DNA from 2 places in the Serratia nevei genome. Region 2 is predicted to be linked to the other one. Evidence: predicted binding sites of a transcription regulator. Region 2 holds the regulator's gene; the other holds the start of a gene.
The links. The regulator LexA, encoded in region 2, represses DNA repair genes until DNA is damaged. The targets are predictions, from matches to a motif close to TNCTGTATGTACATACAGNA.

Region 1 (16,097 bases), 1.4 Mb from region 2:
ACAGAGGGATTAAAATGGCAAGTGACACAGCTAGCTGATTTGTTATTCCAGTAATTCCGAGTATTCTTTTTAATGGTTCATTGATAAAAGAAAAGTGCAACATATAGAATTCATAGCTTATAAGGCTAAAAAATGTAATTGATTTTGCAATGTAATAAGGGGTGAGTTTTTGCATTTTATAAAATAAAGCCAGCATCATTAATGCAATTACTCCAGATGTTAAATCCTTTATCCATTTTCCATGAATATTTATTGGTGAGTAGTTGATGGCAATTCCGATAATCAATAGTATCAACAAATATGATGACTTAATGTTTAATGCTTTTTCATACGAGTTGTTAACTGTTAGATAAACGCCTATGAAAAAACCAGAAAAAACAGAAGGGAAGTCAGCCAGGGTGTTGAAACCCAGGCCAAGCAAAGTTGATAATGCTATAAGTATCAGGAGGTAAAGCCATGAGTGTTTGTTTTTAAATAACGTGACTTGCATTGGAATGGTGACATACATGATAAGTATGGCCGTGATAAACCACAATCCATAGCCTATACCTGCATTATTTTGCACGTTGAATAACTCAAAGAACAAACTCAGCCCTAAGGAGTGTAGTAGTATATGAGTTGAATCATATCCCCAAGGGTTGTTGATTCTACTAATTGCAAAAGTGATACCCAGACAAATAAGTAAAGGTATATATATTCTCACAAACCGCCTGCTCAAGTAATCACCAGCGCTTTTTAAAACTGAAGGAGTAATTAGCACGGCACTCACAATAGCAAGTAAAGCCATTGGTACAGATGGAGAAAATAGGAAAAGCATTTTAGATATGTATGATTCTGGAAGCTGTTCCGAATAAATATGTGCAAGGAACACAGTAATAATTGAAAGTGCTCTAGCCATGTCCAAGTAAAACAATCTGTCTTTCACTCAATTACCCTGTTATCTGTCATTCATTAAAATAGGTGTTTTAGCATGATAAAACTAGCCGGGAAATTTCGCAACCCGGAAGGCATCGCCGTTCCTGGGGCAAAGATAATAATTTTAGCAAAACGAACAACGGCTGATACGTTTCGTGAGTTGCATGTAAGCCAAGAAACCGGGCCTTATGGTGAATATTCATTTGAGCTTGTACCTGGCTACTACCGTGTCACCGTGCTTTACCCGGAAGCAAACCGGACAACCGTGATAGGAGACATGGAGCTTGAGGCGAATAGCCCGCCAGGCTCACTTAATGATTACGTCCGCTTTGCTGACCCTGTTCTTGCTGATCCTACAGTCTACGCAGAGATGAAGCGCTGGTACGGGATTACGTCCAGTAACAGCTCTGAAGCAATAGGGGCGGCAACGACAGCTGTAGAAGCAAAAGACCAGGCAAAAGAGGCCAGCATATCTGCGAAAGAATATGCGGTTATATCTGGCGAAAACAAAGAGCAAGCAGTGGTTAGCTCAGAAGAGGCTAAAGGGGCTTCGGAAAGTGCAAAATCAGACGCTGATAGAGCAAAAACTTATGCTGAAAATGCCCAGAACATCGCAGACGCCAATACCTACTATATTACAGAAGATGACCCAGACGGCACGATTGCAGGATTAGCGGGAACATCAGAAGGAAAATCATTCCGAGTTGCCCAGGGAGTGGGGGCCGATGCTTCATTCATTTATTACCGAAAAACTAATGGTCAAGCTATAGCCATAGCTGATGCTCCAGGTAAAGCAATAACTGATATAATAAAAAAATCCGCAGGAAAACCATTCATGCGGTGGCGTGATAAGCTGGGTATGGTTGCCGCATATTGGTCTGCAGATAATGACGGCGGGGTTGGTTTTGTCAGCAAATTAGTTGAATTTAGTAGAAATGGATTTTTCTCTGAAAACACAGAAGTATCAGACAATGTCATTAAAAATAAAGATTTCTCTGTAGTTAAAAGCGATGATGGTAGTTTTAAGATAAAAGATAGGCTTGGTCTTACCCTTCTTAAAGCGAAAGCCGGTAACCTTTACCTCCCGAAAATCAGTGCGATATTGAACTCTGCAACAAATTTAAGTTACGGGAGCATAAAAATATCGATTGGAACCGGTGGCGATATTCTTGCACTTCGTGATAGCCGTGGCGTGGTGGGGCTTCGTGTTGATAAAAACTGCGTGCTGCATGCGAAAATTGCAGGGTATGACGGAAGTTCATCCGCAAGAAAAATGTCTGAGGATTCTATTATATCTCTGGTACAGTCATTTGCGGATTCGGCAAAAACCAATTTTGGTCGCAGAATTTTTAATAACGTTCCGGCGCTGGGTAATCCAAATAAAACCAAGAAGAAAGTGCAGTTTTGGATTGTCTACGGCCAATCGTTCTCAGTAGGTGCGCAAAGCGGCGTCGCCTTATCACTTACTCAATCGTTAGGTAATGTGATGCTTGGCGATTCGCCGCGCGGTATGAAGTTCTCCACCAATACAACTTATGAATATGCGCCGCTTGGTGGTGCAAATATCTTTAGGCCGCTGGTTGAGGTCATGCAGGATAACGCAGGAAACATCGTGGCCAACACGTCTGGCGGATATGGAGAGACTATTTCTTCGTCCTTTGCCAATAATTTGAAGGCCTATCACAACCAAAGCATGGGTGTGGAAAATGATGAGGACTTTATCATCGGCGTCGCCTGCTGCGGCGTTTCCGGCCGAACCATCGAACAACTGAAGAAGGGCGCGACACCAGAGATATACAACCGTGTGGAGACCGCCCTGGATGGCATTGCAGAAGCCGCAGCTGCTGCTGGCTACGATTGGGAAATTGGCGGCATTATCTACATGCAGGGTGAGAATGATAATGGTCAGTCGTTTGAATTCTATTATCCTCGCTTGCAGTCAATGCATGATACTCTGATTGCGTCATGTATGGATAAAAGCGGGCAAGCCCGAAAGCCGCTGTTTATGCTTAATCAACTCGGGAATAACTATGTTCGCGGGATGGGTGTACCTTCCGCGCAAATAGAATTGGCGCTAAAAAATGATAATGTCGTGCTGGTCGGATCGTATCAGGGATTATCGAATCCAGGCGCGCATTTATCGGCTAACTCATATCGAATTATTGGCGCTATGTTTGCTCGGGATGCATTCCGTCACATGTCGGGATATGGCTCATATCCATTTAAGTGTGAGAAGGGTGTATATCATGATGATGCTATTTATCTTGGTATGACACCTCATATCAGCCCGCTGAAGTTCAACAAAGTATTCAGCGGGTGGAACTATGTTGAGCATTCAGATAAGGGAATCTCTGTCGCTGATTCATCAGGTGCACTTAGCTCTGATAACTTGACGGTTACCGCTGTTTCGCCAACGGTAATTAAGATTTTGTGCTCCAGAAAGTTAACTGGAAAAGTTACCGTGACTTTAGGTGATAGCGCTCATGGCGGAACGCACAATATATGCGATAGTGGGAGTGAAGTTGCTTACAACAAGTGGGAGTATGGGATGCCTAACCAATATCCGCAAGAGAATATCCCAGAGTTGGTAAATAAAAATTATTCGCTGGCGACATTTGCAGCTATCCAAACAATTGAATGTAGCGAGGTCTAATACATGGCTATTGATTTAGTTATGGGTGATTCTATTTTTTCTACCGGAGTTTCCATAGATGTTCCTGTTAGCGAGGGTTTGGTGTCATTTGGCCTTGGCGGCGATATGCTGGGCATTAACTTGGTAGAAGGTGGCGTGCAGCCAACAATTGTCGGAAACCCAATCCGCATAGATGCGAAATCCTCAAAATTGGGAAGGTTTGGCTATCTCGACCTTAATATTAATGAAACGGAGAATTTCACATATATTAGTGTAAATAAAATTTGGACTCCTACAGGGCTTAGCGCCTGCAATCTAATCGGTACATTCCAGACCACATCGGCAGCCGGTGTTACTGTCGCAGGCTCTGGACTGATCATGGAGCAGAATGGCTACCGCACAGCTGTCGCATCTGTTTATGATGGCACGCCGACAGGAGCGACAGTTATATCTGATAACGTCTCCATTTCAAATGGCACTAGCCCGCCGCCAGCGACGGAGGATACGGCAACATGGCGATTCCTTGCCGCTATTTATGACGGGAATGGGGATTTTGGCTCTGGGGAGACTGCGAGTAAACGTCGGTACATCATCGATAAGACAGTTGGCATCACCCTGAACCGTCGCAACGCGGATCTAACTATGATTCGTGATTTGCGAGGCAAGGATACGATCCGTGTGGGTAATATGGGTAGCCGGTTAACTCAAAGCAGCACCACGATCATGGGCGCATATGCTGTCTACAACCGCGCTCTAACTGCCGCAGAATTCGATTTGATGTACAAGCGAATGCAAGAAATCGCTGCGGCGAATGGCTGGAATGCGATCTAAGCAACCATTGTAGCCGGGGGAACCCGGCTATTTGTACAGCGTGGCAAAGTCGAAGGCGAGCGCCGCATCAACGGCTTTGCCCTGGTTCTCGAATGGCGTTTCTGAGACGAGCGGCCAGCGCCCTTTATGCCACACATAAAGCCAGTGCTGGCCTTCTTCATCTTCGCGGATTGCGAAAAAAGGTGGGCTGTTCTGCTGTGGCTCTGGGTATCTGTCATTCTCATTGAGAACGAAAATCTGTCGCCCGGCGAGGGTAATGCTACCCATAGATGTCACTCATCAGCCATTGTTCTGACTCTTCAAACATATCTTCAAGAAGCCGATTTAACTTTTCTCTGTCGCTTTTGTTAGCGTCGCTAATGAGTCCGTTCGTTTGCATCGGCTTTACTTTCACCTCTGCATCAGGGAACACCCGATGTACCCGCCTTGTCAGTTCTGCTTTGATTATCTCTGCCGCGTCAGGCAAACCTTTAACATTACGTTGGTCAAAAATCAGCTCTACGAACATTGGCACCTTCGAATGACTGTATGCATATACAGTAATGTTGTTCGATGAACTCGTGTACGTCAAGCAATAACCGGTTTCGTGAGGTGAATTGAAGAAAATGATGCGTACAAAATTGCGTACCACATGAATTTTTTTAAAATAAAAAATCAATAATATCAGCAGATTAAATTAATTGTTTTGTAATCGTGAATATAAAATGTGGCCGTTGCCTTGCTGCTCAAAATCGCGTCTCTTCAGTGGCGGATACAAGATGCCCCTATTGTAACGGCGTGGGGAGCGATGCCAAGCGGCGGTTAGCGAAATGCGCGCAATTACGCACGGCGATAATAATCCAGCCGTTGATGAAAGTAGGGGAGCAGGTGGTCGGGGATCTGTTGTTCCGTTTCCGCCTGGGTCGAGGCGATGCCGTAGCGCTCGTTGTAGATCACGCTGATGGCCAGCAAATCGGTTTCTATTTTTTCGCGTTGTGCCTGCGGTAAGCTATCCAGCTTTCGAGCCATCGTTATCTCCCTGTTAACCTTAGGGCATAATAGGATCGTTAGCGGGTCTTGTCCCTACCCATTCCGGGGGGCGGTGGACGCCTGGGCGCCTTGCTGCGAGCAGGGGGCCAGGCTGTGGCGCGCGGCGAACTCGCTCTGCGGCTGGTGTGCATTGAGGCGATCCGCCCGGTTATACAGCGAACAGGCGCCGCCGATGACCGCCACCCAAAACAGGGTGCACAGCAGCAAAACCCCCAACCAGGCTTTTTGGTTATAGGTCATAAGTCCTCCACGGACGAGAAGAGAAATAACATTGACCGTTAAATTAAATCAGGGGCTACATCAATGGTATTTAAACAGTAGGGATTAATCGCAATGCGTGCCCGACTCTTTTGTTACGAAATCCATGATGGATGTTTCAAAAGATTCCTTAAGATAATATTAAGAAAATTGAGTAGGGGCGCCGTAATTCTATTTAATATTTGTTTAATTATCCGCAGATACAATCTTCCACATTCAATGCCAATGTGGGTGACAATTATGAAAACGCTACTGTTGACCGGCGCTACCGGCTTTCTCGGTGGTGCAGTTCTCGAAAAATTATTGATTGAAAATCAGTCTATTAATTATCTTTTGCTGGTGCGCGCCGATGATGCGCAGCAAGGGCTGGCCCGTATTCGCACGAATATGGAAAAGTTTAATATCGATGCGAACCTGCTGTCTAAAATTACGATAGAAAATATATTGTTGGGCGACTTTTCCGAGCCGGCCGACTTTTTAACTGACGCACGTATTAACAATGTCACGCACGTTATTAACTGTGCGGCCGTTGCTTCATTTGGTAATAACCCGCTCATTTGGAAGGTAAACGTAGAAGGCACTCTGGCCTTTGCCGAAAGAATGGCGCAGGTGCCGGGATTAAAACGTTTCCTGCACGTCGGTACCGCCATGTCTTGTTCGCCGGAGCCGGGTTCGCTGGTGGCGGAGAGCGGCGAGTTTGAGGAAGACGCCGAGCACCTGGTGGAATATACGCGTTCCAAATCCACCATCGAACAGCTGATGCGCCAACGCTGCCCGCAAATGCCGCTGACCATCGCTCGTCCGTCGATCGTGGTGGGGCACACCCGCCTGGGCTGCCAGCCTTCCAGCAGCATTTTCTGGGTGTTCGGCATGGCGCTGATGCTGCGCAAATTCATGTGCTCGCTGCAGGACAATATCGACGTGATCCCGGCGGACTACTGCGCGGATGCGCTGGTGATGCTGATGAACAGCGAAACGCTGGAGAACGACGTGTATCACATCTCCGCCGGCGTGGAGAGCAGCGTCAGCTTTGCCGAAATCGACAACGCCATGGCGGCCGCGCTGGAAAAAGCGCCGGTGGGCGATGAGTATGCGCAGGTGACGTATGACGCGCTGGTGAAAATGCGCCGCCAGCTGAAAGACATTTTCGGCCCGTGCAACGAGCGGCTGATGCTGAAAGCGATGCGCCTGTACGGATCGTTCGCCATGCTCAACGTGCGCTTCAGCAACGAGAAGATCCTCAAGCTGGGCATGCCGAAGCCGCCGCGCTTCACCGACTACATCGCCGGCTGCGTACAGTCGACCCGCGGGCTGTCTATCCAGCAGCAGATGGTGGTGGACTTCAAATAACCGCCGGGCGCAGCGGGCGCCCGAGGTTGTTCCGCTACCAGGACGAAGAGGACCAGAAGACGCGGCCGAGCACCACCAGTTGCTCTTTGCGCTGCTGATAGCTGAGGTGTTCGTCCTGGTACTCTTCCCGGTTGAGGGAGCGGATGATGACGCCGCCGTCCGGCTGCTCGATCAGCACCTTCACCCGCAGCAAATTGCCGTGGCGGATGGCGTAGGTCTTGCCTTCCCGGATGCGCGTGTCGTCGGTGTTGATGCCGACCACGTCGCCGTCCTGCAGGCGCGGCTCCATGCTGGAGCCGGAGATGCGAATAATACGCGCGGCGTTGACCGCCACCCCCATCTTGTGCAGGTAGTAACGGCGGAAGATCAGCGAAAACTCCTCGCGATCGACGATTTCGTAGCAGCCGTCGCCGGCGGAAAAATCAATATCCAGCAGCGGGATCTCCACAAACTCTTCCTTGTCCTGTTCGGTATCTTCCCATACCACCGGTTTCAAACGGGCGGGCTGGAAGTCCGACTCCGCCGCCACGTTGTCAAACGGGCGCACCAGCTGCTTTTCGTGAAACACGTCGAACCAGCCCTTGGGCAAATTCAGCCTGGCCTCGATCCGCCTGGCCAGATTGTCGCCAAGATTGCGGGAGGATTTTTCCCCGATGATTTGGCTCAGCGTCGGCGCGGAAGACTCAACCAGCGTGGCGAACTCATTCTGGTTGACGCCTTGCCGGGCGTAGCGGGCCATCAATTCGCGCAGATTGTTGCGCCTGATTTCTTTAGTTTCCATTGTTCGATGATCGCACTCTTTAGCAAAAAGGTAAATAACGGTTTTGCTAAAAAACACTTGCGCATAATTTAGCAATTAGCTAAAACAAAAAGGGTGGGCCAAAGGTTCACCTGTGCGGAGTGGCCTGTCATGATGAGAGGCCGCTCAGTGAAATCAAACGAGAGAGGGACTTTACGATGTACAAGATTGATTACAATAGCTACCGATCGGTCGCCAGCTTCGGCCACCGCGTGCGCTTTCTGGTGCTGCACTACACGGCGCAAAACTTTGCCGACTCGGTGAAGTCGTTGACCGGAAAATCGGTCAGCGCGCACTATCTGGTGCCGGATCCGGCCGAGGCCACCTATCAGGCTGCCGGCTTCAGCGGCGTGCGCATTTTCAACCTGGTGGACGAGAACGAGCGCGCCTGGCATGCCGGCACCAGCCAGTGGGGCACCCGCAGCAATATCAACGACACCTCGATCGGCATCGAGATCGTCAACCTGGCGAGCGGCGACGGTGAAAACATCACCTTCCCGCCGTTTAACCCGCAGCAGATCGAGGCGGTCACCCAGCTGGCGCAAAACATCCTGCAGCGTTACCCGGACATCTCGCCGGTGAACGTGGTGGCGCACTCCGACATCGCCCCGGGCCGCAAGAGCGATCCGGGCCCGCAGTTCCCGTGGCAGCAGCTGTATCAGGCCGGCGTCGGTGCCTGGTATGACGAGGCGACCAAGCAGCAGCGCCAGCAGGAATACTGCCGCCAGGGGCTGCCGGCGCAGGCCGAGCTGCTGAAGCTGTTCGCCCAATACGGCTACGACACCTCGGCGGCCAATACCGCAGAAGGCTATCGCCAGCTGGTGCGCGCGTTCCAACTGCATTTCCGCCAGCAGAAGTATGATGGCGTGATGGATGTCGAAACCGCCGCCGTTCTGCGCGCGCTGGTCGACAAGTACGTCGCCTGAGCCTGATCGCGAATGGGGGACGCCTCATTCGCCTTTTCCTTGCCGGGCTTCCTCCGCTAAAATAGCGGCCTGGCTGGTCTTTATCGGAGGCATCGTGCGCCTCGATCGAAAAATCTCTTCCCTTGAATTGCTGACCTACCGCCACTATCGCATCGTCCACGGCGTGCGCATTGGGCTGGCGTTTATCCTGACCTTTCTGCTGATCCGCCTGCTGGCGGTGCCCGAAGGCACCTGGCCGCTGATCACCCTGGTGGTGGTGATGGGGCCGATCTCGTTTTGGGGCAACGTGCTGCAGCGGGCGCTGCAACGCATTGCCGGCACGGTGTTCGGCGCCGCGTCCGGCCTGATCGCCCTGTATCTGGAACTCTATTCGCTGCCGCTGATGCTGGCTTGGTGCGGCGTGGTGATGTTCGTCTGCGGCTACCTGACGCTGGGCAAACGGCCGTATATGGCGCTGCTGGTGGGGATCACGCTGGCGGTGGTGTGCGGCGCTGGCGCCGGCGACATGCATACCGCGCTGTGGCGCAGCGGCGACGTGATCTTCGGCTCGCTGCTGGCGCTGCTGTTCACCAGCATCTACCCACAGCGCGCCTATATTCTGTGGCGCATGCAGATGGCGGACTGCCTGCAAACCGCCGCCCGCCTCTACGGCGCATATTTTTCACCGAACGTCATTGAGCGGCCGCGGCTGGAGCCGCAGCTCAAGGACCTGCTGAATCAGGTGGTGAAGCTGCGCAGCCTGATCGTGCCCGCCAGCAAGGAAACCCGCATCCCCAAAGCGGTGTTCGAGGCGGTGCAAACCCTCAGCCGCAATCTGGTGTGCACGCTGGAGCTGATGGCCGACGCCTACTGGGCCTCGCGTGAAACGCACTTCATCATGTTGAACGCCCGCACGCTGCGCAGCACCCAGCTGCTGACGCTGAGCTCGCTGGAATCGCTGGCGGTGCTGATGCGCGAAGGGCCCCAGGCGCATCGGCAGGCGGCGGTGGGGCAGCTGGCGGAGATCGCCGGCGAGCTGAAAACGCTGATGCAAGAGGTCAGCCTCGGCCAGCACGGCGAAGCGCCGATTTACGGCTATGTCTGGCTCAGCATGGAGCTGGCGCAGCAGCTGGAAGAGCTGGGGGATCTGCTCCAGGTCTGCACCGCCGCCGGGCGCGAATAAGGGGTCAGATCATGAAGGCGGCGCTTTGGGTTTTGGCCGCCGGGGCAAAGTGGGTAAGATAAGGCAATCACTGTTGTGCCGGACCGCCACAAACCTGTATCTTGGTGCCATGTGGCCGTAAGCAAATGAATCTGTGTATTACTAAAGCAAGGGTATAAAGATGGATAATGCAAATAAGCCGAGTTTCCAGGACGTGCTGGAGTTTGTGCGTATGTTCCGCCGCAAAAACAAACTGCAACGCGAGATCGTCGACAACGAAAAGAAAATTCGTGATAACCAGAAGCGCGTGCTGCTGCTCGACAACCTGAGTGAGTACATCAAGCCCGGCATGAGCATTGAAGACATTCAGGGCATCATCGCCAACATGCGCAGCGACTACGAAGATCGCGTTGATGACTACATCATCAAAAATGCCGATCTGTCCAAAGAACGCCGCGAGCTGTCCAAAAAGCTGAAAGCGATGGGCGAAGTGAAGTAACCCGCTTTAGCGGGCCGAGCGTCCTGCCTGGCCCGCATCTTTATCCCGCCTGATTTTCCGTTCTTGCCGACACTGCCGTTTCCGTTGGGGCGTTCCCCGGCGGCCGAAGGCGCCTCCCCATCCTGCAGGATCTGCAGGTGACCGCCGGGGAACGCTGGTTACTGCTCCGCGCCGTACATGTCGAAGTCGAAATACCTGTCGTTGATTTTCTTGTAAGTGCCGTTGGCGCGGATCGCCTGCAGCGCGGCGTTGAAGGCGTTCAGCAGCGCGGTATCGTCTTTGCGCACCCCGATGCCGTCGCCGACGCCGAAGTATTTGCTGTCGGTCAGCTCGGCGCCGATAAAGGCGAAATCTTTGCCGCCGGGCGTTTTGAAGAACTCGCTGGCGCTGACGCTGGCCAGCAGCGACGCATCCAGCCGGCCGTTGGCCAAATCTTCGTTCACTTCCTGTTGGCTTTGGTAAGCCACCACGTTAACGCCGGCCGGGCGCCACAGCGCGTTGGCGTAGGCCTCCTGGCTGGAGCCTTGCTGCACGCCGACCGATTTGCCTTTCAGGGAGGCGACGGTAGGCTGCAGGTTGCTGCCCTTATGCGCCACCAGCCGCGCCGGGGCGTTGGAGACCTTGCTGGAGAAGGCGATCTGCTGCCGGCGCTGCGGCGTGATGGTCATCGACGAGGCGATGGCGTCGAACTTCTTCGCCTGCAGGCCGGGGATCATGCCGTCCCAGCTGCTTTCTACCCACACGCATTTGGCCTGCATCTGGTCGCACAGCGCCTGGGCGATATCGACGCCGAAGCCGGTCAGCTTGCCCTGCGGGGTTTTATATTCCAGCGGTGGAAAGGTGGGATCGATGCCCAGCTTGATCACTTTGCCGCTGAATTCACCGCTCAGCGCGGGAAAGCTCGCGGCCAGCGGCAGCAACAACAACAGCCCTTTGATGGTTTTCATGTCATTTCCTCAGCGTTGGCGATTAAACCGCAGGGCGAGCCAAAAAGCGCTCGACCAATTTGACCCAGTAGGTGGCGCCCAGCGACAGACCGTCGTCGTTGAAGTCATAACCGGGGTTGTGCAGAGAATTGCCCGGCGTGGTGGGGCCGTTGCCGATCGAGATGTAGCTGCCCGGGCACTTCTCCAGCATAAAGGCGAAATCTTCGCTGGCGGTGAACGGTCGCAGCGTGGGGATAACCCGGCTCTCTCCGGCCCATTCCAGCGCCACCGCGCGCGCCAGCTCGGTTTCTGCCGGGTGGTTCACCAGCACCGGGTAGCCGTGCTGATAGTCGATCTCCGCGCGGGCGCCGAAGCTGGCGGCCTGCGCCGTGACCAGCTCGGTGATGCGCTGCTCCAGCCGCTCACGCACCGCCGCCGTCAGCGCGCGCACGCTGAGCGTCAGGGTGGCGGTCGCCGGGATCACGTTGGCGGCCTGGCCGGCCTGCATCGCCCCCACGGTGACGATCGCCGTTTCCTGCGGATCGATATTGCGCGCCACGATGGTTTGCAGGCTCATGACGATGGCCGCGCAGGCCACCACCGGATCGACGGTGCTCTGCGGCACCGCGCCGTGGCCGCCGTGGCCGTGCAGGGTGATGTGTACCGTATCGGCCGAGCACATGAAGGGGCCGCTGGCGAAGCCCAGGTGGCCGGTGGGGAAGCCGGGCACGTTGTGCATGGCGAACACCGCGTCGCAGGGGAAGCGCTCAAACAGGCCGTCTTCAATCATCACTCTGGCGCCGCCGCCGCCTTCTTCCGCCGGCTGAAAGATCAGGTGCAGCGTGCCGCTGAAGTTCGGCTGCTGCGCCAGATAGCGCGCCGCCGCCAGCAGCATGGCGGTGTGCCCGTCGTGGCCGCAGGCGTGCATCACCCCGGCATGGGTGCTGGCGTGCGGCAAGCCGGTCGTTTCGGCAATCGGCAGGGCGTCCATGTCGGCGCGGATGCCGAGCGATCTTCCCGGCCCGCGCTGCAGTGTGGCGACAACGCCGGTTTGTCCTACGCTGCGCGTGACGCGGTAACCCCATTCCTCCAGCCGCTGCGCCACCAGAGCCGACGTCGCGAACTCTTGGAAGCCCAGCTCCGGGTGGGCGTGAATGTGGCGGCGAAGCGCGACCATCTCATCATGAACGGCGGCGATCTCAGGCAGTACGAGTGAAGGGTTCATCACGGTCTCCGGCAAAAGAGTCCCGACCAACGGGCACGGAACGGGGCAGAGGGATAGGCATCGAGACTAGCAAACTCCGTTTTTGCCGGGTAGCCGCCGTTCGGTTATGCTGACAACCAATGATTGTCAGGAGGTGAACATGAAACTGCACCAACTGCAGGCGCTGGTGGCCAGCGCCGACAGCGGCAGCATTCGCGCGGCGGCGCGGCATCTGGGGCTGTCGCAGGCGGCGGTGACCCGCGCGCTGCGCGAACTGGAGCAGGAACAGGCGCTGCCGCTGCTGATCCGCACCCCGACCGGGCTGGGCTTTACCCCCTACGGCAAAACCCTGCTGGCGCACGCCCGGCTGGTGTTGAATCAGCTGGAGCAGGCGCAGGGGGAAATGGCGGCGCTGCGCGGGCGGGCGGCGGATCTGGTCAAGGCGGCGATCACCCCCTGGTTGATGCTGACGGTGCTGCCGCCGGCGGTGATGGCGTTTCGCAGCAAGGTGCCGGCGGTGCGGCTGGAACTGTCGGAAAGCCTGATGGCCAACGCCCAGTCGCAGCTGCGCGAGGGCACGATGGACTTTGCCATTACGCCGCTGCCGGCGTCGTCGGCGCCGCAGGAGTTCCACTGCGAGCCGCTGCTGGAGTATGAAACGGCGTACATGGTGCGGCGCGGCCACCCGCTGGCGCACAGTACCTCGCTGCATCAGCTGCTGGAGCAGGATTGGGTGATGAGCTATACCCCGGAAAGTTTCGATGCGCTGCTCGACGAGGTGTTTCACCGCCACGGCGCGCGCCTGCCGCGCCAGCGCATTATCCAGGCGCATTCGTTCGGCATGCTGCAGGCGCTGGTGGAGTCCGCTGAGATGTGTACCTGGTGCCCGCGGCCGATCGTCGCGCTGCCGCAGTTCGCCTCCCGCGTGCAGCCGCTGGCGCTGCGGGAGAGCTGCCAGCCGGCGCAGCTGAATATCGTCACCCGGCGTAACAGCATTCTGAGCGCCGCCGCCCATGCGTTTATCGACACGCTGGTGCGCACCCTGCGCCAGCAGGCGCGATCGTCGCGGCCGGAAGATCGCCAGATCTACGATCGCGTGCGCCTGCTGATTTAGCGGATCCCCCCGGATCGCCGATCCCGTAAATGGGATCGCGATCCGCATTTGTAGCATTTTTAGTCGCAATGTTAACGATATGTGATTTTGCTCAAATAATTATTTTTGCAGCTTTGGTTATATGTCGCTCTATGTTCACGTTGTCATTTTGAGTTTTCCTGGGTGTTTTATGATTAATCAATTGAAATTTATCACTTTATAACGTTTGTTGTTTTTTTTTGGATAAAAATGACAACGTCAACATTAAGAAAATTCAAGCGTTTAACGAGTGTATTGGAGGAAGAGATGAGCCAGTTGCCGGAAAAAATGCGCGCGGTCGTTTGCCACGGCCCGCAGGACTATCGTTTCGAACAGGTGCCCACGCCGCTGCCGAAGGCACACGAGCTGGTGATCAAGGTGGAAGGCTGCGGCATCTGCGCCGGCGACTGCAAGTGCAAGAACGGCGCACAGATGTTTTGGGGGGAGAACCCGTGGGTCAAACCGCCGGTGGTGCCGGGGCATGAGTTTTACGGCCGCATCGCCGCGCTGGGCGAGGGCGCGGAAGGCAAATACCGGCTCGGCGAGCGGGTGATCGCCGAGCAGATCGTGCCGTGCTGGGCGTGCCGCTACTGCAAATCCGGCAGTTATTGGATGTGTGAGACGCATAACATTTACGGTTTCCAAAAAGACGTGGCGGAGGGCGGCATGGCGGAGTACATGCGCTTTTCCGAGAACGCCATCGTGCACAAGATCCCGGAAAGCCTGAGCCATGAAGACGCGGTATTGATTGAACCGATGGCCTGCGCCATCCACACCGTCGCGCGCGGCGACATCCAGCTGGACGACGTGGTGGTGCTGGCCGGCGCCGGGCCGCTCGGGCTGTGCATGGTGCAGGTGGCGCGCCTGAAAACGCCGAAGAAACTGATCGTGATCGACGCCATCGACGAGCGGCTGGCGCTGGCGAAGGAATTTGGCGCCGACGTGGTGATTAACCCGCTGAAGGAAGACGCCGACCAGATCGTCAAATCGCTGACCGGCGGCTACGGCTGCGACGTCTACATCGAGGCCACCGGCGCGCCGATCGGCGTCACCCAGGGGCTGCAGATGATCCGCAAGCTGGGCCGCTTCGTGGAGTTCAGCGTGTTCGGCAAGGAAACCACCGTCGATTGGTCCATCATCGGCGATCGCAAAGAGCTGGACATTCGCGGCGCGCACCTGGCGCCCTACAGCTACGAAATCGCCATCGATCTGTTCGAGCGCGGGCTGGTGACCTCCAATGGCGTGGTTACCCACAGCTATTCATTGAACGACTGGGACGAAGCCTTCGCCCTGGCGGACTCGACCGACTCCATCAAGGTGATCCTGGTTCCCTGACCCTCCCGCCGTACCGCTGTTGCAGTCACGATCGCCGGCCCGCTCGCAATGAGGGGCCGGCCGGTCGGCCAAACGTAAAGACATGCTGTTGCTCTGATAACCACAACAAGAAGCTTCCCTACAGGAGAATTGGCTATGTTTTCATTATTCAAAAAGACCTTACCTTTTATCGTCGCCGGTGGAATGTTGGCGGCCAGCCATGGGGCGCTGGCCAAGCAAATCACTATCGGTATGTCGTTCCAGGAAATGAACAACGACTACTTCGTCACCATGAAGCAGGCGCTGGATCAGGCGGCGGCGGATATCGGCGCCAAGGTGTACGTGGCCGATGCGCGCCATGACGTCGCCAAACAGATCGGCGACGTGGAAGACATGCTGCAGAAGAAGGTGGATATCCTGCTGATCAACCCGACCGATTCGGTGGGGGTGCAGTCGGCGGTGATCTCCGCTCATAAGGCCGGCGCGGTGGTGGTGGCGATCGACGCGCAGGCGGAAGGGCCGCTGGATTCGTTCGTCGGCTCGGAAAACTACGACGCCGGCTTCCAGGCGGGTGAATACCTGGCGAAAGCGCTGGGCGGCAAAGGCAAGGTGGCGATCCTCGACGGCATCCCGGTGGTGCCGATCCTGGAGCGCGTGCGCGGCTTTGAAGCGGCGATGAAGAAATACCCCGACATCAAGATCGTCACCAAGCAAAACGGCAAGCAGGAACGTGACACCGCGCTGACCGTGACCGAAAACATGCTGCAGTCGGCGCCGGATCTGGCGGGCATCTTCAGCGTCAACGACGTCGGCGCGCTCGGCGCCCTGGCGGCGATCGAAAGCAACGGCGCCAAGGTCAAGCTGGTGAGCGTCGACGGCCAGCCGGAAGCCATCAAAGAGATCCTCAAGCCGAACTCGCCGTTTATCGCCACCTCGGCGCAGTTCCCGCGCGACCAGTTGCGCATCGCGCTCGGCATTGCGCTGGCCCGCTACTGGGGCGCCACGGTGCCGAAAACCGTGCCGGTCAAAGTGAAGCTGATCGACCGCAGCAATGCGGCCGGCTTTAGCTGGTAACAGCGGCCGGGTTCGCCCCGCTGCGGCGGGGCGTTCGGCGCGGAGGGCTATGCGGTGACACCTTTAC
Region 2 (16,097 bases):
CCGGCGTCGCCTAGCAGCAGCACACGGCCGCGGCTGAAGGCTTCCTGCTGCAGTGCCCGCGCCAGGGTGGCGAAGAACGGGTTGGAAATATCCGGCACCACCAGCCCGTAGGTTTGTGTGCTGCCGGAGGCCAGCGCCCGCGCGATGTCGTTCGGCCGGTAGCCGGTCTGCTCGATCGCCGCCAGCACGCGCAGCCGGGTGGCTTCCGCCACCGGGCGCGGGCCGTTGTTGATCACATAGCTGACTACGGCGACGGAGGTGCCCGCTACGCGAGCCACGTCGGCGCGGGTAACGCGTCGCGCGGAGTGATTATCCACATTGAGGTCCTGTTCGCCTTCTCGCTACGCGGCATCCTGCGGCAGGTTGAGATCGCGGCCGCGGGTTTCGGGAGCAAAGAAGGTGGTGATTAAGCCGATGCCCGCCATTACAACAAAATAGCAGGCGACAGGCCACCAGTGACCGAAACCGGACAGCAGTGCGGTGGCGATCAGCGGCGCGGTGCCGCCGGAGAGGATCGAGCCGAGCTCCTTGGCGAACGCCATTTTGGAGTAGCGGTTCTTCACGCCGAACAGTTCGACGCCATAGGCCGCCTGCACGCCGAAGATCCCCAGCGACGCGATGCACATGCCGACCACGATCACCGAGATGACGATCGCCGGCTCACGGCTGTCGAGCAGCCAGAACGCCGGGAAGGCGTACAGCACCAGCAGCAGGCAGAACCACCGGTAGGTGACGCGGCGGCCGAAGCGATCGGACAGCCAGCCGGCCAGCGGGATCACCAGAAAACCGCACAGCGAGGCGATCAGCACCGCCAGCGCCGGCACCGATTTATCGACCATCAGCACCTTGGCGACGTAGCCGACGATAAAGCCCTGGCACAGGTAGGAAGGGCCGTTTTCGCCGATGCGCAGGCCGAGCATCACCCAGAACGCCTTGGTGCGCTGCAGGTAGCTGCGCGTATCCGGTGCGGCCTGGGCGGCGTCCAGCATGCGCTGGTGGTTTTGCTGCAGCTCGCGCTCGAAGACCGGCGTTTCCCGCACGTGGCGGCGCAGGTACAGCGCCACGCCGGCGATCAGAATGCTGGCGAGGAACGGAATGCGCCAGCCCCAGCTCATCAGGTCTTCCTTGTCGAGCTGCAGTACCAGCAGCCACACCAGCGACGCCAGCAGGGTGCCGCTGTTGGAGCCGATGGCGATGATCGACGCCACCAGCCCGCGCCGTTTGGCCGGCGCGTATTCCGCCAGCATTACCGCGCCGCCGGACAGCTCCGCGCCGGCGCCGAACCCCTGCGCGAAGCGCAGGATCACCAGGCAGGTGGGCGCCCAAACGCCGATTTGCGCATAGGACGGGATCAGGCCGATCAGCGTGGTGGAGAGGCCCATCAGCGCCACGGTGGTGATCAGCACCACGCGGCGGCCTTTGCGATCGCCGATCCAGCCGAACACCAGCGCGCCGATCGGCCGCGCGACGAAGCCGACGGAGTAGGTGGCGAAGCTGGCCAGCAGGGCGACCAGCGGCGTGGCCTCGGGGAAGAACACGTCGCCGAACACCATGCCGGCCGCCAGGCCGTACAGCGCGAAATCGACGTATTCCATGGCGGTGCCGAGCCAGCAGGAGAAGGTGGCGCGCCAAAATTGGCTGCGCCCCTCTTTGGTTGCCAGGCGTTCATCGGCCGCCAGCGCGGCGTCGGCGGTCTGTGGAGTGGCAAGCGTTGTTTCGCTCATGGCAGTGCTATCCTCTTTTGTTCTGCGCCTGGAGGGGCGCGGTTAAAGATGGTTTCCCTGGTGCCGGCAACAAAGGTGTGCCGACAAATGATGTCGGACGCATGGCGATTCAACGCTGCGGTGTCAGAGTATCTACGCGCGTAGATAAAACAACGCGACAAAGATGAAACTTTGCAGGCGATCACAGAATCGTCATCGTGCCGGGGAACGAAGATAGAGAACGCGGATGGCAAAAAGATGACAGGAACCCGGTTTTTCCGGCGGAAGCCACCGCCGTTTTCGCCACGAATCAGCCTGCCGCTTTCGTATTTCTGCGCTACAATGGGGGCCTGTTAACAGTTTGTATCGTCTGGCGCGCCGTACCGGCCGCGGTTCAGGCGAGGAGTAAAGCAATGTCTGGCATCAGGGATTCCATCCTGCCGCCGCTGGAGTGGTTGTCCGAACAGGATCCTCCGGCGCCCGCCGCCGTCAGCGACTGGCTGATGGAGTTAGGCTCCATGACCCGCCGATTTGAACGCCATTGCGCCCAGGTGCGCGTCGAACCGCAGCGCGAATGCTTCGTCACGCGCGAGGCGCTGGGCGACGAGGCGAATCACCTGCCCGACAGCCCGCGCTACTGGCTGCGCGAAGTGGTGCTGCTGGGCGACGACCAGCCCTGGCTGCTGGGGCGCACGGTGATCCCGGAAAATACGCTGACCGGCCCCGACCAGGCGCTGGTGGATCTGGGCACGCTGCCGCTGGGGCGCTACCTGTTCAGCAGCGGCGATCTGACCCGCGACTATATCCATATCGGCCGACAGGATGCGCTGTGGGCGCGCCGTTCACGGCTGCGGCTGGCGGGCAAACCGCTGTTGCTGACCGAATTGTTTTTACCGGCTTCGCCGCTGTATTCAGCGGTTCCTGCATAAGAGAGGAGAGCAAGACCTTGGAGGGAAGCGTGACTCAAAGTAAATGGCGGGCTTACAGCCATTTGATGCGCATTGATAAACCGATCGGCACGCTGTTGCTGCTGTGGCCGACGCTGTGGGCGCTGTGGCTGGCCGGGAAAGGCGTGCCGCCGCTGTCGATTTTGCTGGTGTTCGTGCTCGGCGTGTTCCTGATGCGCGCCGCCGGCTGCGTGGTGAATGACTACGCCGATCGCGCGGTGGACGGCTACGTGAAACGCACCGCCGGGCGGCCGATGCCGAGCGGTCGGGTGAGCGCGAAAGAGGCCAAGGTGCTGTTTGCGGTGCTGGTGCTGATCTCGTTCTGCCTGGTGTTGACGCTCAATGCGATGACCATCTGGCTGTCGCTGGCGGCGCTGGCGCTGGCCTGGGTGTATCCGTTCATGAAGCGGGTGACCAACCTGCCGCAGTTCGTGCTGGGCGCCGCGTTCGGCTGGGGCATTCCGATGGGGTATGCGGCGGTCAGCGAATCGCTGCCGCTCAGCTGCTGGCTGCTGCTGCTGGCCAACATCTGCTGGACGGTGGCCTACGACACGCTGTATGCGATGGTCGATCGCGACGATGATTTGAAGATCGGCATCAAATCCACCGCTATCCTGTTCGGCCGTTATGACAAGCTGATCGTCGGGCTGCTGCAGTTCGCGACGCTGCTGCTGCTGGTGTGGGTCGGTTATCTGGCGCAGCTCGGCGGGGCGTTTTACTGGTCGCTGCTGCTGGCGGGCGCGCTGTTCATTCACCAGCAAAAACAGATCGCCGGCCGCGAGCGCGAAGCCTGCTTCAAGGCCTTCCTGCAGAACAACTATGTCGGGTTGGTGGTATTTATCGGCATCGCGCTGAGCTATCTGCCGGCGTAACGGTTCCCCAAAGCAAGAAAAAAGGCACCCCTCGGGGTGCCTTTTGTATTTCCGTACCGGACGAAATCACTCGTCCTGCTCTTCTTCCGCATCGGCCTGCGGCAGGACGTTGGTCTCTTCCGGCATGTTGACGCTTTCGATGGTCAGCTTGATTTCCGGCGTGATCAGATCGCTCAGCATGTTGTACACCTCAAGGGTGTGCTCGCGGATCGCATCGCCGCTGTCGTTGATATAGCCTTCTTCGCGCAGCGTCGCCACCAGGGTGGAGAACACCGCCTTGTCGAAGAACTCCGGCGCGTTGATGCCGTGCAGCACCGACAGACGCTGCGCCATGATGCGGCTCTCTTTCTCCAGCGCGCCGCGGTTGATGCTCGGGTTGGCGCTGAGGATCGACATGGTGATGGCGTAGCGTTGCAGGGTTTCGCGCACCCCGGCGGCCAGCAGCTGCAGCGGGCGAATGCGCGTCGGGTTCAGCACCAGCTCGTCGCCTTTGTCGCAGATCAGCTGTTGACGGATCAGCTCGTCGATCACCGGCTGCAGCACCTCCGGCAGCTGTTCCTTGTCGTTATGCAGGAACAGCTCGGCTTTCAGCATCGGGTAGATCATGCCGATTTGACGCAGCAGTTCGGCGCGCGATACCCGGCGATGATGCATCACGATGCTGGCGATCAGCGACGGCAGCACCAGCAGGTGGTGGATGTTGTTGCGGTAATAGGTCATCAGCACCGCCTGCTCGCGCGGCAGGATGATGATGTCGCCGATGTTGTCCTTCTCCACCTCGAACTTGTTCATGTTCAGCGCGTGATCCAGCAGCTCGTCCGGCGTTTGCGTCGGCACGGTGACGTCATGCGCGTAAGGCGCGTTGCGCATCAGCTGCAGGTAACACTCGAGCTGTTCGACCAGCTGTTCGCGGGTCAGCGAACGCTGGCGCGAAGCCAGCAGCGCGGTGGAACACAGGTTCATGGCGTTGGCCGCGGCGGCGTTGTTGATGCGCACCATGATCTGGCCGGCCAGATCGTTGACCGTCGGCGTCAGCCAGCTTGGGCGCTGAGCTTCGATCGGATCGATAGACTCGCGCCACTGCGGCACGTGCTGGTTGAGGTAAGCGGTCAACGGCAGCGGCTCGCCGAAGTTGACATAACCCTGGCCCAGATTGCGCAGCTTGCGCAGGCCGCGCAGCATCTGCGGCAGGCTCTCTTTTTCCTTGGTGGCGCCGCGCAGCTCTTTGGCGTAGGTGCCCACTTCCATCACGTGTTCGTAACCGATGTAAATCGGCACCAGCGTGATCGGACGGGTGCCGCCGCGCAGCATCGCCTGGATGGTCATCGACAGGGTGCCGGTCTTCGGCTCCAGCAGACGCCCGGTGCGGGAACGGCCACCTTCCACGAAGTATTCCACCGAGTAGCCGCGGGTGAACAGCTCGCCGAGGTATTCGCGGAACACCGTCGAGTACAGCTTGTTGCCCTTGAAGGTGCGGCGGATGAAGAACGCGCCCAAGCGGCGGAAGATCGGGCCGGCCGGCCAGAAGTTGAGGTTGATGCCGGCGGCGATGTGCGGCGGCACCAGGCCCTGGTGATACAGCACGTAGGACAGCAGCAGGTAGTCCATGTGGCTGCGGTGGCAGGGCACGTAGACGATCTCGTGGCCGTCCTGCGCCAGCTGGCGCACGCGCTCGGCGTTGGTGACGTTGATGCCCTGATACAGCCGGTTCCAGGTCCAGCTCAGCACGCGGTCGGACAGGCGCACGGTTTCGTAGGAGAAATCGGCGGCGATCTCTTCCATCAGCGCGATGGCGTTCTGCTGGGCCTTTTCGTGCGAGATCTTCTTGCTGCGCGCTTCGTCCTCGACCGCTTTTTCGATCGCTTTGGACGCCAACAGCTTGTTGAACAGATCCTGGCGGGCCGGCAGGCTCGGGCCTACCGCGGCCAGGCGCTGACGCGAGAAGTGCATGCGCGCCACGCGCGCCAGTTTCTGCGCGATGGTTTTATCCGTGCCGTGCTCGGTGGCCATGCGGCGCAGCGAAACGGTGTTGGAGAAACGCACGAAGCTGTCGCGGCCGAGCCACAGCACGGCGAAGAATTTCTGCACGCCGTTCAACAGACGCAGGTGCGGCGTGCCGTGGCCTTCGCGGCCCGGCGAGCGGCCGAACATCACCGAAACCGGCAGCATCTGAATGTCGAGATCCGGATTGCTGCGGTGCAGATCCAGATAGTCGTGGAACAGCTTTACCGACTCTTCTTTCGGGGTGTAGTAGCGGAACACGCGCGGGCCGTCGTGAATGAACACGTAGCTCGGCAGCACGGTGCCGTCGATCTCCAGCGAGTTGAGCGGATCGGGCAGATCCTGCGCCAGGCACTGGGTGCGCAGCGTCAGCAAATCCGCCTTGGAATTGTAAGGTAAAACATACAAAATCGGCCGTGAGGGATCCAACCCTAGCTCGGTAACCGGATCTGAAGGGATGACCTTACTTCTTACCAACAATTTAAGTGGTAAATTCAATATTTTATAATAAATTTTACGCCAACCTGACATAAACAACGTGAAGCCTCTTGTTAGCAATGCGCCGCAAGCATACCAGAAACCGGGTAGCAGATCTGTGGTGTTCGAAAACCGAGAGCCGTCAGCGCGGACTGTTCTAGACTCTTTTTATTATGACCGACCTCTGAGAAAGGCACGAAAACATGGCAAACCAAGCAACCGGACTGACCCGCATCATCAAGGCCGCCGGCTATTCTTATAAAGGGCTTTCCGCCGCCTGGCAGCACGAAGCGGCTTTCCGCCAGGAGCTGGTGCTCACCCTGCTGGCTATCATACTGGCTGTCTGGCTGGATGTGGGTGCGATAGCGCGCATTTTATTGATCGGATCGGTAGCGCTGGTGATGATCGTCGAGATCCTGAACAGCGCGATCGAGGCGGTGGTGGATCGCATCGGCAGCGAACATCACGAACTGTCCGGTCGGGCCAAGGACATGGGATCGGCGGCGGTGTCGCTGGCGATCGTGCTGGCGCTGTTCGTTTGGGGCACGGTCTTATGGCAGCATTTTGGCTGACGAAAGGCGCCTACTGACTGATTTTTATTTATTCTTCGGTTCCCAATCCGCGCTTACCTGTATATACTCACAGCAAGACTGTATAAACAAACAGGGGGCGGAATGAAAGCACTAACTACCAGACAGCAAGAGGTCTACGATCTGATTCGCGATCATATTTCGCAAACGGGCATGCCGCCAACGCGTGCCGAGATCGCGATGCGTCTGGGGTTCCGCTCGCCTAACGCCGCCGAAGAACACCTGAAGGCGCTGGCACGCAAAGGCGTGATCGAAATCGTCTCCGGTGCCTCGCGCGGTATCCGCCTGTTGATGGAAGAAGAAGAAGGGCTGCCGCTGATCGGCCGCGTCGCCGCCGGCGAGCCGCTGCTGGCGCAGCAGCACATCGAAGGGCACTACCAGGTGGATCCTTCCCTGTTTAAACCGAGCGCCGATTTCCTGCTGCGGGTGAACGGCATGTCGATGCGCGACATCGGCATTCTGGACGGCGATCTGCTGGCGGTGCATAAAACGCAAGACGTGCGCAACGGCCAGGTCGTGGTGGCGCGCATCGAAGACGAAGTGACGGTCAAGCGCCTGAAAAAACACGGCAACGTGGTCGAGCTGCTGCCGGAGAACAACGAATTCCAACCGATCGTGGTCGATCTGCGCCAGCAGAATTTCACTATCGAAGGGCTGGCGGTCGGCGTGATCCGCAACGGTGACTGGATTTAATCGTCGCACTCTCAGTGCCGCCTCTTGTATCAATCGCCCCTGTTCTGGGGCGTTTTTGTTTCTGACCTTGCCCTTCGCCACTGCTACGGGAACATCTCATCATGCGCTTGATTTCCGCCTTCACCAGCGACACCGATAAAGCCCTGTGGCGCCTGGCTCTGCCGATGATTTTCTCCAATATCACCGTACCGCTGCTCGGGCTGGTGGACACCGCGGTGATCGGCCACCTCGACAGCCCGATCTACCTGGGGGGCGTCGCGATCGGCGCGGTGGCGACCAGCTTCCTGTTCATGCTGCTGTTGTTCCTGCGCATGAGCACCACCGGCCTGGCGGCGCAGGCGCTGGGGGCACAGAACCCGCAGGCGCTGGCGCGCGCCTTTATGCAGCCGCTTCTGCTGGCGCTGCTGGCCGGGGTGGCGATCGTCCTGTTGCGCTATCCGCTGATCGAACTGGCGCTGCGGATCGTCGGTGGCAATGGCGAGGTGCTGGAACAGGCGCGGCGTTTTCTTGAGATCCGTTGGCTGAGCGCGCCGGCGGCGCTGGCTAATCTGGTGCTGCTGGGCTGGCTGCTCGGCGTGCAGTATGTGCGTGCGCCGGTGATCCTGCTGATTGTCGGCAACCTGCTGAACATCGTGCTGGATATCTGGCTGGTGATGGGCCTGGGCTGGAACGTGCGAGGGGCGGCGGCGGCAACCGCCATCGCCGAATACGCCACGCTGCTGCTCGGCCTGTGGCTGGCGTGGCGGGTGATGTGCCTGCGCGGTATCACCCTGCCGATGCTGCGCCAGGCCTGGCGTGGCGATCTGCGTCGGCTGCTGGCGCTTAACCGCGACATCATGTTGCGTTCATTGCTGCTGCAGCTGTGCTTTGCATCGCTGACCATCTTCGGTGCTCGCCTGGGAAGCGACGTGGTGGCGGTCAACGCGGTATTGATGAATCTGCTGACGTTCACCGCCTATGCGCTCGACGGCTTCGCTTATGCGGTGGAAGCCCATTCGGGCCACGCCTACGGTGCCCGGGACGACAGCCAGCTGCGCAAGGTGTGGCACGCGGCCTGCAGGCAGGCAGGGCTGGTCGCGCTGGCCTTCGCCCTGGCGTATGCCGTTACCGGCCAGCAGATCGTGGCGGCGTTGACCTCCTTGCCGGAGCTGCGTGCGTTGGCCGCCCACTATTTACCGTGGCAGGTCATCCTGCCGCTGGTCGGGGTGTGGTGCTATTTGCTGGACGGCATGTTTATCGGTGCCACGCGCGGTGCCGAGATGCGCAACAGCATGGCGGTGGCTGCGGCGGGATACGGTCTGGCGCTGTTCAGCGTGCCGCTGCTTGGCAACCACGGACTCTGGCTGGCGCTGGCGGTGTTTCTGGCGCTGCGCGGTCTGGCACTGGGCTGGATTTGGCACCGCCATCAGGTGCGCGGCAGCTGGTTTGCCGCACGCTAAACCGCACGCCTTGTTGGGTTAATTATTAATTTTTCTTATGTTTTTATTCATGTTTGCTTACATGTTTTCAGCCTGGTTTTGCCCGGCTTAGTTTGTTGTTTGTTGGCGTTTTTTATGTTTATTTCATTTCTTAATGGTTTTTTATTCTGTCATATGGCTTTTTTATTTCCATGTTTAACTATAATGAATCATGTGGCTGGCGAATGAAGGGGAGAGATATTCCTTAAGGTGAAGGGCATATCGGCCAGAAAAATTTCTGGTTAACCCCGGCCGGCGACAGGGATCACTGATTCACCACAGGTTAACGGAGAGACTATGAATAAAGATCAAGCCGACGGTAACTGGAAGCAGCTTAAAGGCAAAGTGAAGGAAAAATGGGGCAAGCTGACCGATGACGATCTGACGGTCATCGAAGGGAAACGCGAACAGCTGGTCGGCAAAATCCAGGAGCGCTACGGTTACCAGAAAGAGGCGGCCGAGAAAGAGGTGAAAGCCTGGGAAGATCACACCAAACACCGCTGGTAATTTGCAGGGCCGCCATTGAAGGCGGCTTGCCCAACTCAGGCCGGCGTCGCTCTCATCCTCTGGCGCCCCGGCCGCAGGTACAGGGAGGTACCTGACTTCGTCTTACTTCTTCTTGATGGCGATGCTGTGATCGTGTTCGGCGCAGTCATGCTTGCTGTCGCACGCCTCAACCTCCACGCAGCCGGCGCACAGGCCGTGCGCTTCCACCACGCTGTGCCGCAGCGCAAATCCGGCTTCCTGCGCCAGCTTCTGCAGCGTTTCCTCTACGCCTTCGGTAGTGCGTTCGGTCACCTGGCCGCAGCGGTCGCAGATAAACAGTGCGGACGTGTGCATCGGCTGTTCGAAGTGGTGGCACAGCACGTAGCTGTTGGCGGACTCCACTCTATGGATAAACCCTTGCTCCAGCAGAAAATCCAGCGCGCGATAGACCGTCGGCGGCTTGGCTTGCGGTTCGGCGACGCGCAGCAGATCGAGCAGGTCATAAGCGCTGATTGCACCGGGTTGCTGAGTCATCAGACGCAGCACTTCCAGCCGTTGCGGCGTCAATCGCACATTGCGTTGTTGGCAGAGGCGTTCCGCCTGCGCCAGCAGCTTTTCCTGGGTGGTTGAGTTCATCGCAAATATCCCGGTACGTAAAAAAGCCGATTTTACCATGATTACGGCGAATCGCCGAGAGTTGCCCCCTTTTCCCCTGAGGATTGCGCAGGGAAAGGCGCGCTGAGTGCGCTAAAAGAGAGATGCATCACAACTTTTTCCCTCCACCGGGCGGCAAATCAACGTTGCCGATTTTAGCGCTGGAGAGCCGCTGGCGAGAGCGGTATAACGCGCTTCACCCGCGTGACGAACAGGAGCCTTGTGTGATGACGGACCTGGAGTACGACAGCGCGATGAAGAACTGGTCTCTATGTGTGGCAAGATGTGGACAAAATTGGTGATAGAGGATTTTTCGCGCAGGGGTCTAGTAATAATTATTTAAACGTGCAGTGACAGATTTATTAATAATATTCTTATTGGGTGTATTGCTTATTGTGATCTTTTTTGTCTTTTTTTGAGAGGGGTTAATGTTGGCTGTGTTTATGGGGCGTGAGACTGAGGGATGTGCTAATAAAGATGATAGCCACTTAATTTAAGTGGCTATCAATCATTTTTATGTCAGTTAACGATGTATTCTTTTTTCTATTTTTTCATACAGGAATATACCCAGAGTTGCAGAGGCGAATATTGTTATTAAACCTGCTAACAGACATATCCACATACTTGATGTGTTTTTGGTTATAATCCCGTAAGCCAGAACTATAAATGAGTGACTCAAATATATTGTGTATGAAGCATCACCAATTTTTAAGAGGCTTTTCCTTCCCTGGTCAATCGGCAAGATAAAAATCAGTATCAATATACTTAACACGTAATCTATAATAACTGGTTTGTCAATGTAGGTTGCTATTAGTATAAGTAGGGTTGCAATTACCCACAGGGTATGGTTTTTTGTTTTTGTCAATAATTTGGTTATAACATCTTGGTTCTTTTCTAATAATATCCCTGCAACGAAAAGCAAAAGTAGCCAATTTGAGAAGAATATATTTAATTCGCTCAATGGGAATAGGTTTAATTGTGAAATCACTACTAATGCCGAAAAGAACACGAGTAGTAACATTGGCATGATTTTTTTATTTATTCCTAACATTATAAAAAATGCAAATGTTATATAAAAAAACATTTCGTATCTTAATGTCCACGCTTGAGTCAAGACTGGTGGCGTTATTTTATCATCAGTTACACCATAAGGTATTAGGATGTATGAACATATTATTTGAGAAAGGCTATAGTGGTGGGAGCGCATAGCTAGGCCAATAGCCCATAGCGCAATAAATATTGAAAGATATATCCAATATAAAGGATATATCCTCTTTATCCTTTTTTGTATAAATATCTTAGCATATGAAATGTCGAAATTTTTATTTTTTGTCGTATAGGACATTATATAACCACTAATGGCAAAGAAAACATATACGCCTATATTTCCCATGTTGATTGTTTTCTTTAACATTGTATCAATAAAGTCAATACCTGTAGACTGGTAGAGTGAGAATTGCGTTACAGTATGGTCTATGACGACAAGCATTGCTGCTATCGCCCTAGCGTACTGTAATGATTCTAATTTCTTCATGATTGCCTTTTTAATGGTTACGGTTAGTGATTTCAAGCGCTTGAGTTAACAACCTGATTTTCATCCTGAAAACTTGATTCTAACTCAGATTATACAGTAATTTTATCTTGCTAAGAGCTCCCTTGATTAAAGTGTGCCGTTGCATTCTCAATGGATTAGTTAACTATCAATAATGACTGCTCTGATGTTTAATAGTGTTAAATAATTTAATTTTGAGTATTTTTTCTTGAACGAAATTTATTAACTAAAGTTAAGCGAAAATATATATGTGCTTGTATTAGTCATTAAATAATGGCTGGATATAAATAAATAGCAAAGATAGTAAAGTAGTGAATGTAAATTTTCCAGCTTTTTCTTTGTTTTAGGAATAACCTTAACTTTATCTTTTGGCGGTGATAAGGCAATAGTGTCAGAATATTTACAATGGTAAAGGTAACCGGTTCTAGGCATTGTTACCTTGTGGTTCTTTGGGCAACGAACAATAAGCCTCGCTAGTGAAGCCGTGCCGGGTTATCCGCACGTTGGAATAGGGCGTTCAACACGGATCGGCGGCCTGCGGTTTATCGGCGAGTGCGGGGCAAGGGGGAAGGATGGCTCTCCTTACGGTGCGAATCGTCGGTTTGCCGCTGTCGGTCATCGGCCAATGCCAGGCGTGCGGCCGCCAGGCGGCTCATAACGGTGCCGAGCGGCACCGCCAGCACGTTCGCCGCTTCTCGGTAGGACAGCCCTTCGACATACACCAGAAACAGCGCGTTGCGCTGAGCCGGTGGCAGCCGGCTGATGCGCCGCATCACTTCATTGAGCCAGACCGGCTGTTCACCGTTGTCCGCATCGCCAAGCTCTTCCGCCGCCATGCAGCCTTGCCCTTGGCGAAGATGCTGGGCGCGAACTTCATTGAGCCAGATGGAGTGCAAGATGGAAAATAACCAGCGATCCAGGTGTGAACCGGGGGTGAATTGCGCAGCGCGCTCCAGCGCACGCACGCAGGTCGCTTGCACCAGATCGTCGGCAATGTCCCGCCGGTGCGAGAGCACCAGCGCGTAGCGCCACAGGCGGGAGAGATAGTGGCCGAGTTCATCGCGTATCGCATCGCCGCTGATAGTCACCTCCGCAGGCGTGTCGGATCAAGATTCCGGTTGGTGATCGATGGCCGCCGCCAGATCGCGGTACTCCTCGCATCCGGTGCCGCACAGCGACTGAATCACCTGCAGCTGCTGGCGTGCCAGATCGGGCCGGCCTTTCTGCATATAGGCTTCCCCCAGGTACTCGCGCACTTTAGGGTATTTCGGATTGAGGGCGACTGATTTTAAATAATAGCCGATCCCCTCATCGGTGCGGCCAAGTTTGCGCGTGGCGTAGCCGCGGTAATTCAGCGCAACGGCGGTGTTGGGATCTTTCAGCGTGTTGAGCACATCGAGCGCTTCCTGATAGCGGCCGCTTTTTGCCAATGCATAGGCGTAATTGGTGCGGTCGGCGTCGCCGACTCTGCCGCCTTTATCCACCATGCAGGTCTGGGTTTTGCTGTCGTAGACCTGCCCTTTCGGACAGGTAGGCGGGGTTTGATTGCTGCCGTCGCCACCCATCGCCAGCGCTGCACCGGAAAACAGCAGACAGCCGGCAATGGTCGATGCCAGCAGACGTTTAATGAAGCTGTTCATGGTCGTGTCCTCAAGGCAGAGGCGCCGTGCGCGCCCGTAATGAGATAACACCTGAACGAGCGGGTTTATTCGCTTTATCCCCGCTTATTTTTGCCGGCGGCAAGCGGGTTTTCCCAACGGCGCCGATTGTCGTTATAATAGCCGTTTGCGGCCGCGCGCCGTTCGTTAAACCCAGACAGACTCAGGTAGCCAGTAACTCAGCATGACGAAAGACAACCACGCCCCAACCTACGCCGCCAATCGTTTCTCCATCGCGCCGATGCTCGACTGGACCGATCGTCATTGCCGTTACTTCCACCGCCTGCTGACCAAGGAAACGCTGCTGTACACCGAAATGGTGACCACCGGCGCGATCATTCACGGCAAGGGCGACTACCTGGCCTACAGCGAAGAAGAGCACCCGGTGGCGCTGCAGCTGGGCGGCAGCGATCCGGCCGCGCTGGCGCACTGCTCCAAACTGGCGGAGCAGCGCGGTTACGACGAGATTAACCTCAACGTCGGCTGCCCGTCCGATCGCGTGCAAAACGGCATGTTCGGCGCCTGTTTGATGGGGCAGGCGACGCTGGTCGCCGACTGCATCAAGGCGATGCGCGACGTGGTGTCGATCCCGGTGACGGTGAAGACCCGCATCGGCATCGACGATCAGGACAGCTACGCCTTCCTGTGCGACTTTATCCAAACCGTCGCCGGGCGCGGCGAGTGCGACATGTTCACCATCCACGCGCGCAAGGCCTGGCTCTCCGGCCTCAGCCCGAAAGAGAACCGCGAAGTGCCGCCGCTGGACTACCCGCGCGTTTATCAGCTGAAGCGGGATTTCCCGGCGCTGACCATCGCCATCAACGGCGGGGTGAAAACGCTGGAAGAGGCGCAGCAGCATCTGCAGCATCTGGACGGCGTGATGATGGGGCGCGAGGCGTACCAGAATCCGGGCATCCTGGCGCAGGTCGACAGCGAACTGTTCGGCGCGCAGACCGCAGTGCCGGACAGCGTGGCGATCGTCGAAGCGCTGTATCCGTATATCGAGCGCGAGCTGTCCAACGGCACCTATCTCGGCCACATCACCCGCCACATCCTCGGTTTGTTCCAGGGCGTGCCGGGCGCGCGCCAGTGGCGTCGCCACCTGAGCGAGAACGCCCACAAGCCGGGTGCCGATGTGCGGGTGGTGGAGCAGGCGCTGGCGCTGGTGCGTCAGCCGCGTGTGGAAATGGCGTAACCCACAAAATTTTTGACCAACAGTTAGTCTTTTTCACCAGGCATTCGGCGCGTTGCCGGATGCCTGCCCCATCTTTTCAATAGGTTAGCCCTTCCGCCATTCTGGCACGCTTCTTGTAATTCCCTCAGCAGATACGTTGTATTGCAAAGGAGCAATCATGTTGGAAATCTTCTTTCTCATTGGCTTTGTGGTGATGCTGATGGTGACCGGCATCTCGCTGCTGGGGATCTTCGCTGCGCTGTTGGTGGCGGCGGCGTTCATGCTGTTGGGCGGGTTGTTCGCGGTGGTCATCAAGCTGCTGCCGTGGCTGATTTTGGCGGTCGTCGGGGTATGGATTTACCGGTCGATGCAGAAACCGCAGGCCAGACGTTACTGATTTTTTGCTGAATAATCAGTCAGTCGCGATGAAACTTGCACAACTTGCCGCCCCGCTAATGCGGCAGCGATCACAGCTTGGCAGTTTTGCCGCGCGATGTGGCACATAAAGCGTGTTTTTTGCCGGACGGGGCTGTTAGGATGTTTGTCGATGCAGTGATGCGACCGATTTCATCACCGTGAGAGACAACCAAAATTCGTGTTGCTGAAGCAACCCCCCTGTCTCTGGCGGACTCTGCTCTACCCCTACAAAACGCAGTAACAGAAAGGGCTCCGTAAGGAGCCCTTTTCTTTTGCGGCAATTAGGGGATCAGCAGGCTGGAGCCGCTGGTGCCGCGGCTTTCCAGCACTTGGTGCGCCCGCTGGGCGTCGGCCAGCGCAAATTTCTGCTCGTCTTTCACCTCCACCCGAATGGCGCCGCTGCCGATCAGCGAGAACAGCTCGTTGCTGGCGTACTGCAGCTCGGCGCGGTTGGTGATGTAGCCGTTAAGGGAAGGGCGGGTGACGTACAGTGAGCCCTTCTGATTCAGCAGTGCCAGATCGACGCCGGTCACCGGGCCGGAGGCGTTGCCGAAGCTGACCATCAGGCCGCGCCGTTTCAGGCTGTTGAGCGAGGCCTGCCAGGTGCTTTGCCCCACCGAATCGTACACCACGCCAACCTTCTCGCCGTGAGTCAGCTCGGCCACCCGCTGGGCGATATCCTCTTTGTGGTAGTTGATGGTGGCCCAGGCGCCGGCCTGTTTCGCCAGCGCGGCCTTTTCGTCGGAGCCGACGCTGCCGATCAGGCGCGCGCCCAGCGCTTTGGCCCATTGGCAGGCGATCAGCCCAACCCCGCCGGCGGCGGCATGGAACAGGAACACTTCACCCGGCTGCACGTCGTGGGTCTGGCGCAGCAGGTAGTGCACCGTCAGCCCTTTGAGGAAAGAAGCGGCGCCCTGCTCAAAGCTGAGGTTGTGCGGCAGCAGCGCCACTTTTTCTTCCGGCACGTTGTGGACTTCGCTGTAGGCGCCGAGCGACGACTGCGCATACACCACCCGGTCGCCCGGTTTGATCGCGCTGACGCCGGCGCCAACCTTGACCACCACGCCGGCCGCCTCGGTGCCGAGGCCGCTCGGCAGGCTCGCCGGGGCGTACAGCCCGCTGCGCACATAGGTGTCGATGTAGTTGATGCCGATCGCCTTGTTCTCGATCTGCACTTCGCCGGCGGCGGGATCGAGCGGTGTAAAATCAACGTATTGCAAGACTTCCGGCCCGCCGGTGGCGGAAAACTGAATGCGCTTGGCCATATCGTTACCTCGTTTGAGTGTCTGATTTCACCCTATTCTTTTTAGTATCGGAGATCCAGTTCACCCGTGCGGGATTCAATACCTTTTTTGCATCGGTTATGACGCAAAAATCACGTATACTCTCGCGTCAAGATCCTTCATTCGCAACCGG

Region 1: V8N38_RS16710 (DinI-like family protein) is a predicted target of LexA. The motif match lies at 4,901-4,920, and genes of this name have one in related genera.

The regions. Positions count from the first base shown of each region.
Region 1 is NZ_CP149940.1:3,475,274-3,491,370, reverse strand. It holds gene V8N38_RS16730 (acyltransferase family protein) at 1-925, opposite strand, end outside; gene V8N38_RS16725 (sialate O-acetylesterase) at 971-3,568, shown strand; gene V8N38_RS16720 (hypothetical protein) at 3,572-4,378, shown strand; gene V8N38_RS16715 (hypothetical protein) at 4,406-4,645, opposite strand; gene V8N38_RS16710 (DinI-like family protein) at 4,638-4,886, opposite strand; gene V8N38_RS16705 (DNA polymerase III subunit theta) at 5,198-5,386, opposite strand; gene V8N38_RS16700 (hypothetical protein) at 5,441-5,647, opposite strand; gene V8N38_RS16695 (SDR family oxidoreductase) at 5,906-7,015, shown strand; gene V8N38_RS16690 (helix-turn-helix transcriptional regulator) at 7,050-7,796, opposite strand; gene V8N38_RS16685 (N-acetylmuramoyl-L-alanine amidase) at 7,973-8,740, shown strand; gene V8N38_RS16680 (FUSC family protein) at 8,835-9,902, shown strand; gene tmaR (PTS system regulator TmaR) at 10,063-10,380, shown strand; gene V8N38_RS16670 (ABC transporter substrate-binding protein) at 10,539-11,327, opposite strand; gene V8N38_RS16665 (M20 aminoacylase family protein) at 11,350-12,531, opposite strand; gene V8N38_RS16660 (LysR family transcriptional regulator) at 12,671-13,624, shown strand; gene V8N38_RS16655 (zinc-binding dehydrogenase) at 13,910-14,977, shown strand; gene V8N38_RS16650 (ABC transporter substrate-binding protein) at 15,113-16,030, shown strand; gene V8N38_RS16645 (sugar ABC transporter ATP-binding protein) at 16,085-16,097, shown strand, end outside.
Region 2 is NZ_CP149940.1:4,843,242-4,859,338, reverse strand. It holds gene V8N38_RS23210 (LacI family DNA-binding transcriptional regulator) at 1-317, opposite strand, end outside; gene V8N38_RS23205 (MFS transporter) at 342-1,724, opposite strand; gene ubiC (chorismate lyase) at 2,117-2,632, shown strand; gene ubiA (4-hydroxybenzoate octaprenyltransferase) at 2,650-3,522, shown strand; gene plsB (glycerol-3-phosphate 1-O-acyltransferase PlsB) at 3,589-6,054, opposite strand; gene V8N38_RS23185 (diacylglycerol kinase) at 6,204-6,572, shown strand; gene lexA (transcriptional repressor LexA) at 6,675-7,283, shown strand; gene dinF (MATE family efflux transporter DinF) at 7,385-8,722, shown strand; gene V8N38_RS23170 (CsbD family protein) at 9,038-9,247, shown strand; gene zur (zinc uptake transcriptional repressor Zur) at 9,350-9,862, opposite strand; gene V8N38_RS23160 (acyltransferase family protein) at 10,404-11,414, opposite strand; gene V8N38_RS23155 (RNA polymerase sigma factor) at 11,975-12,520, opposite strand; gene V8N38_RS23150 (tetratricopeptide repeat protein) at 12,539-13,072, opposite strand; gene dusA (tRNA dihydrouridine(20/20a) synthase DusA) at 13,275-14,285, shown strand; gene pspG (envelope stress response protein PspG) at 14,443-14,661, shown strand; gene V8N38_RS23135 (quinone oxidoreductase) at 14,963-15,946, opposite strand.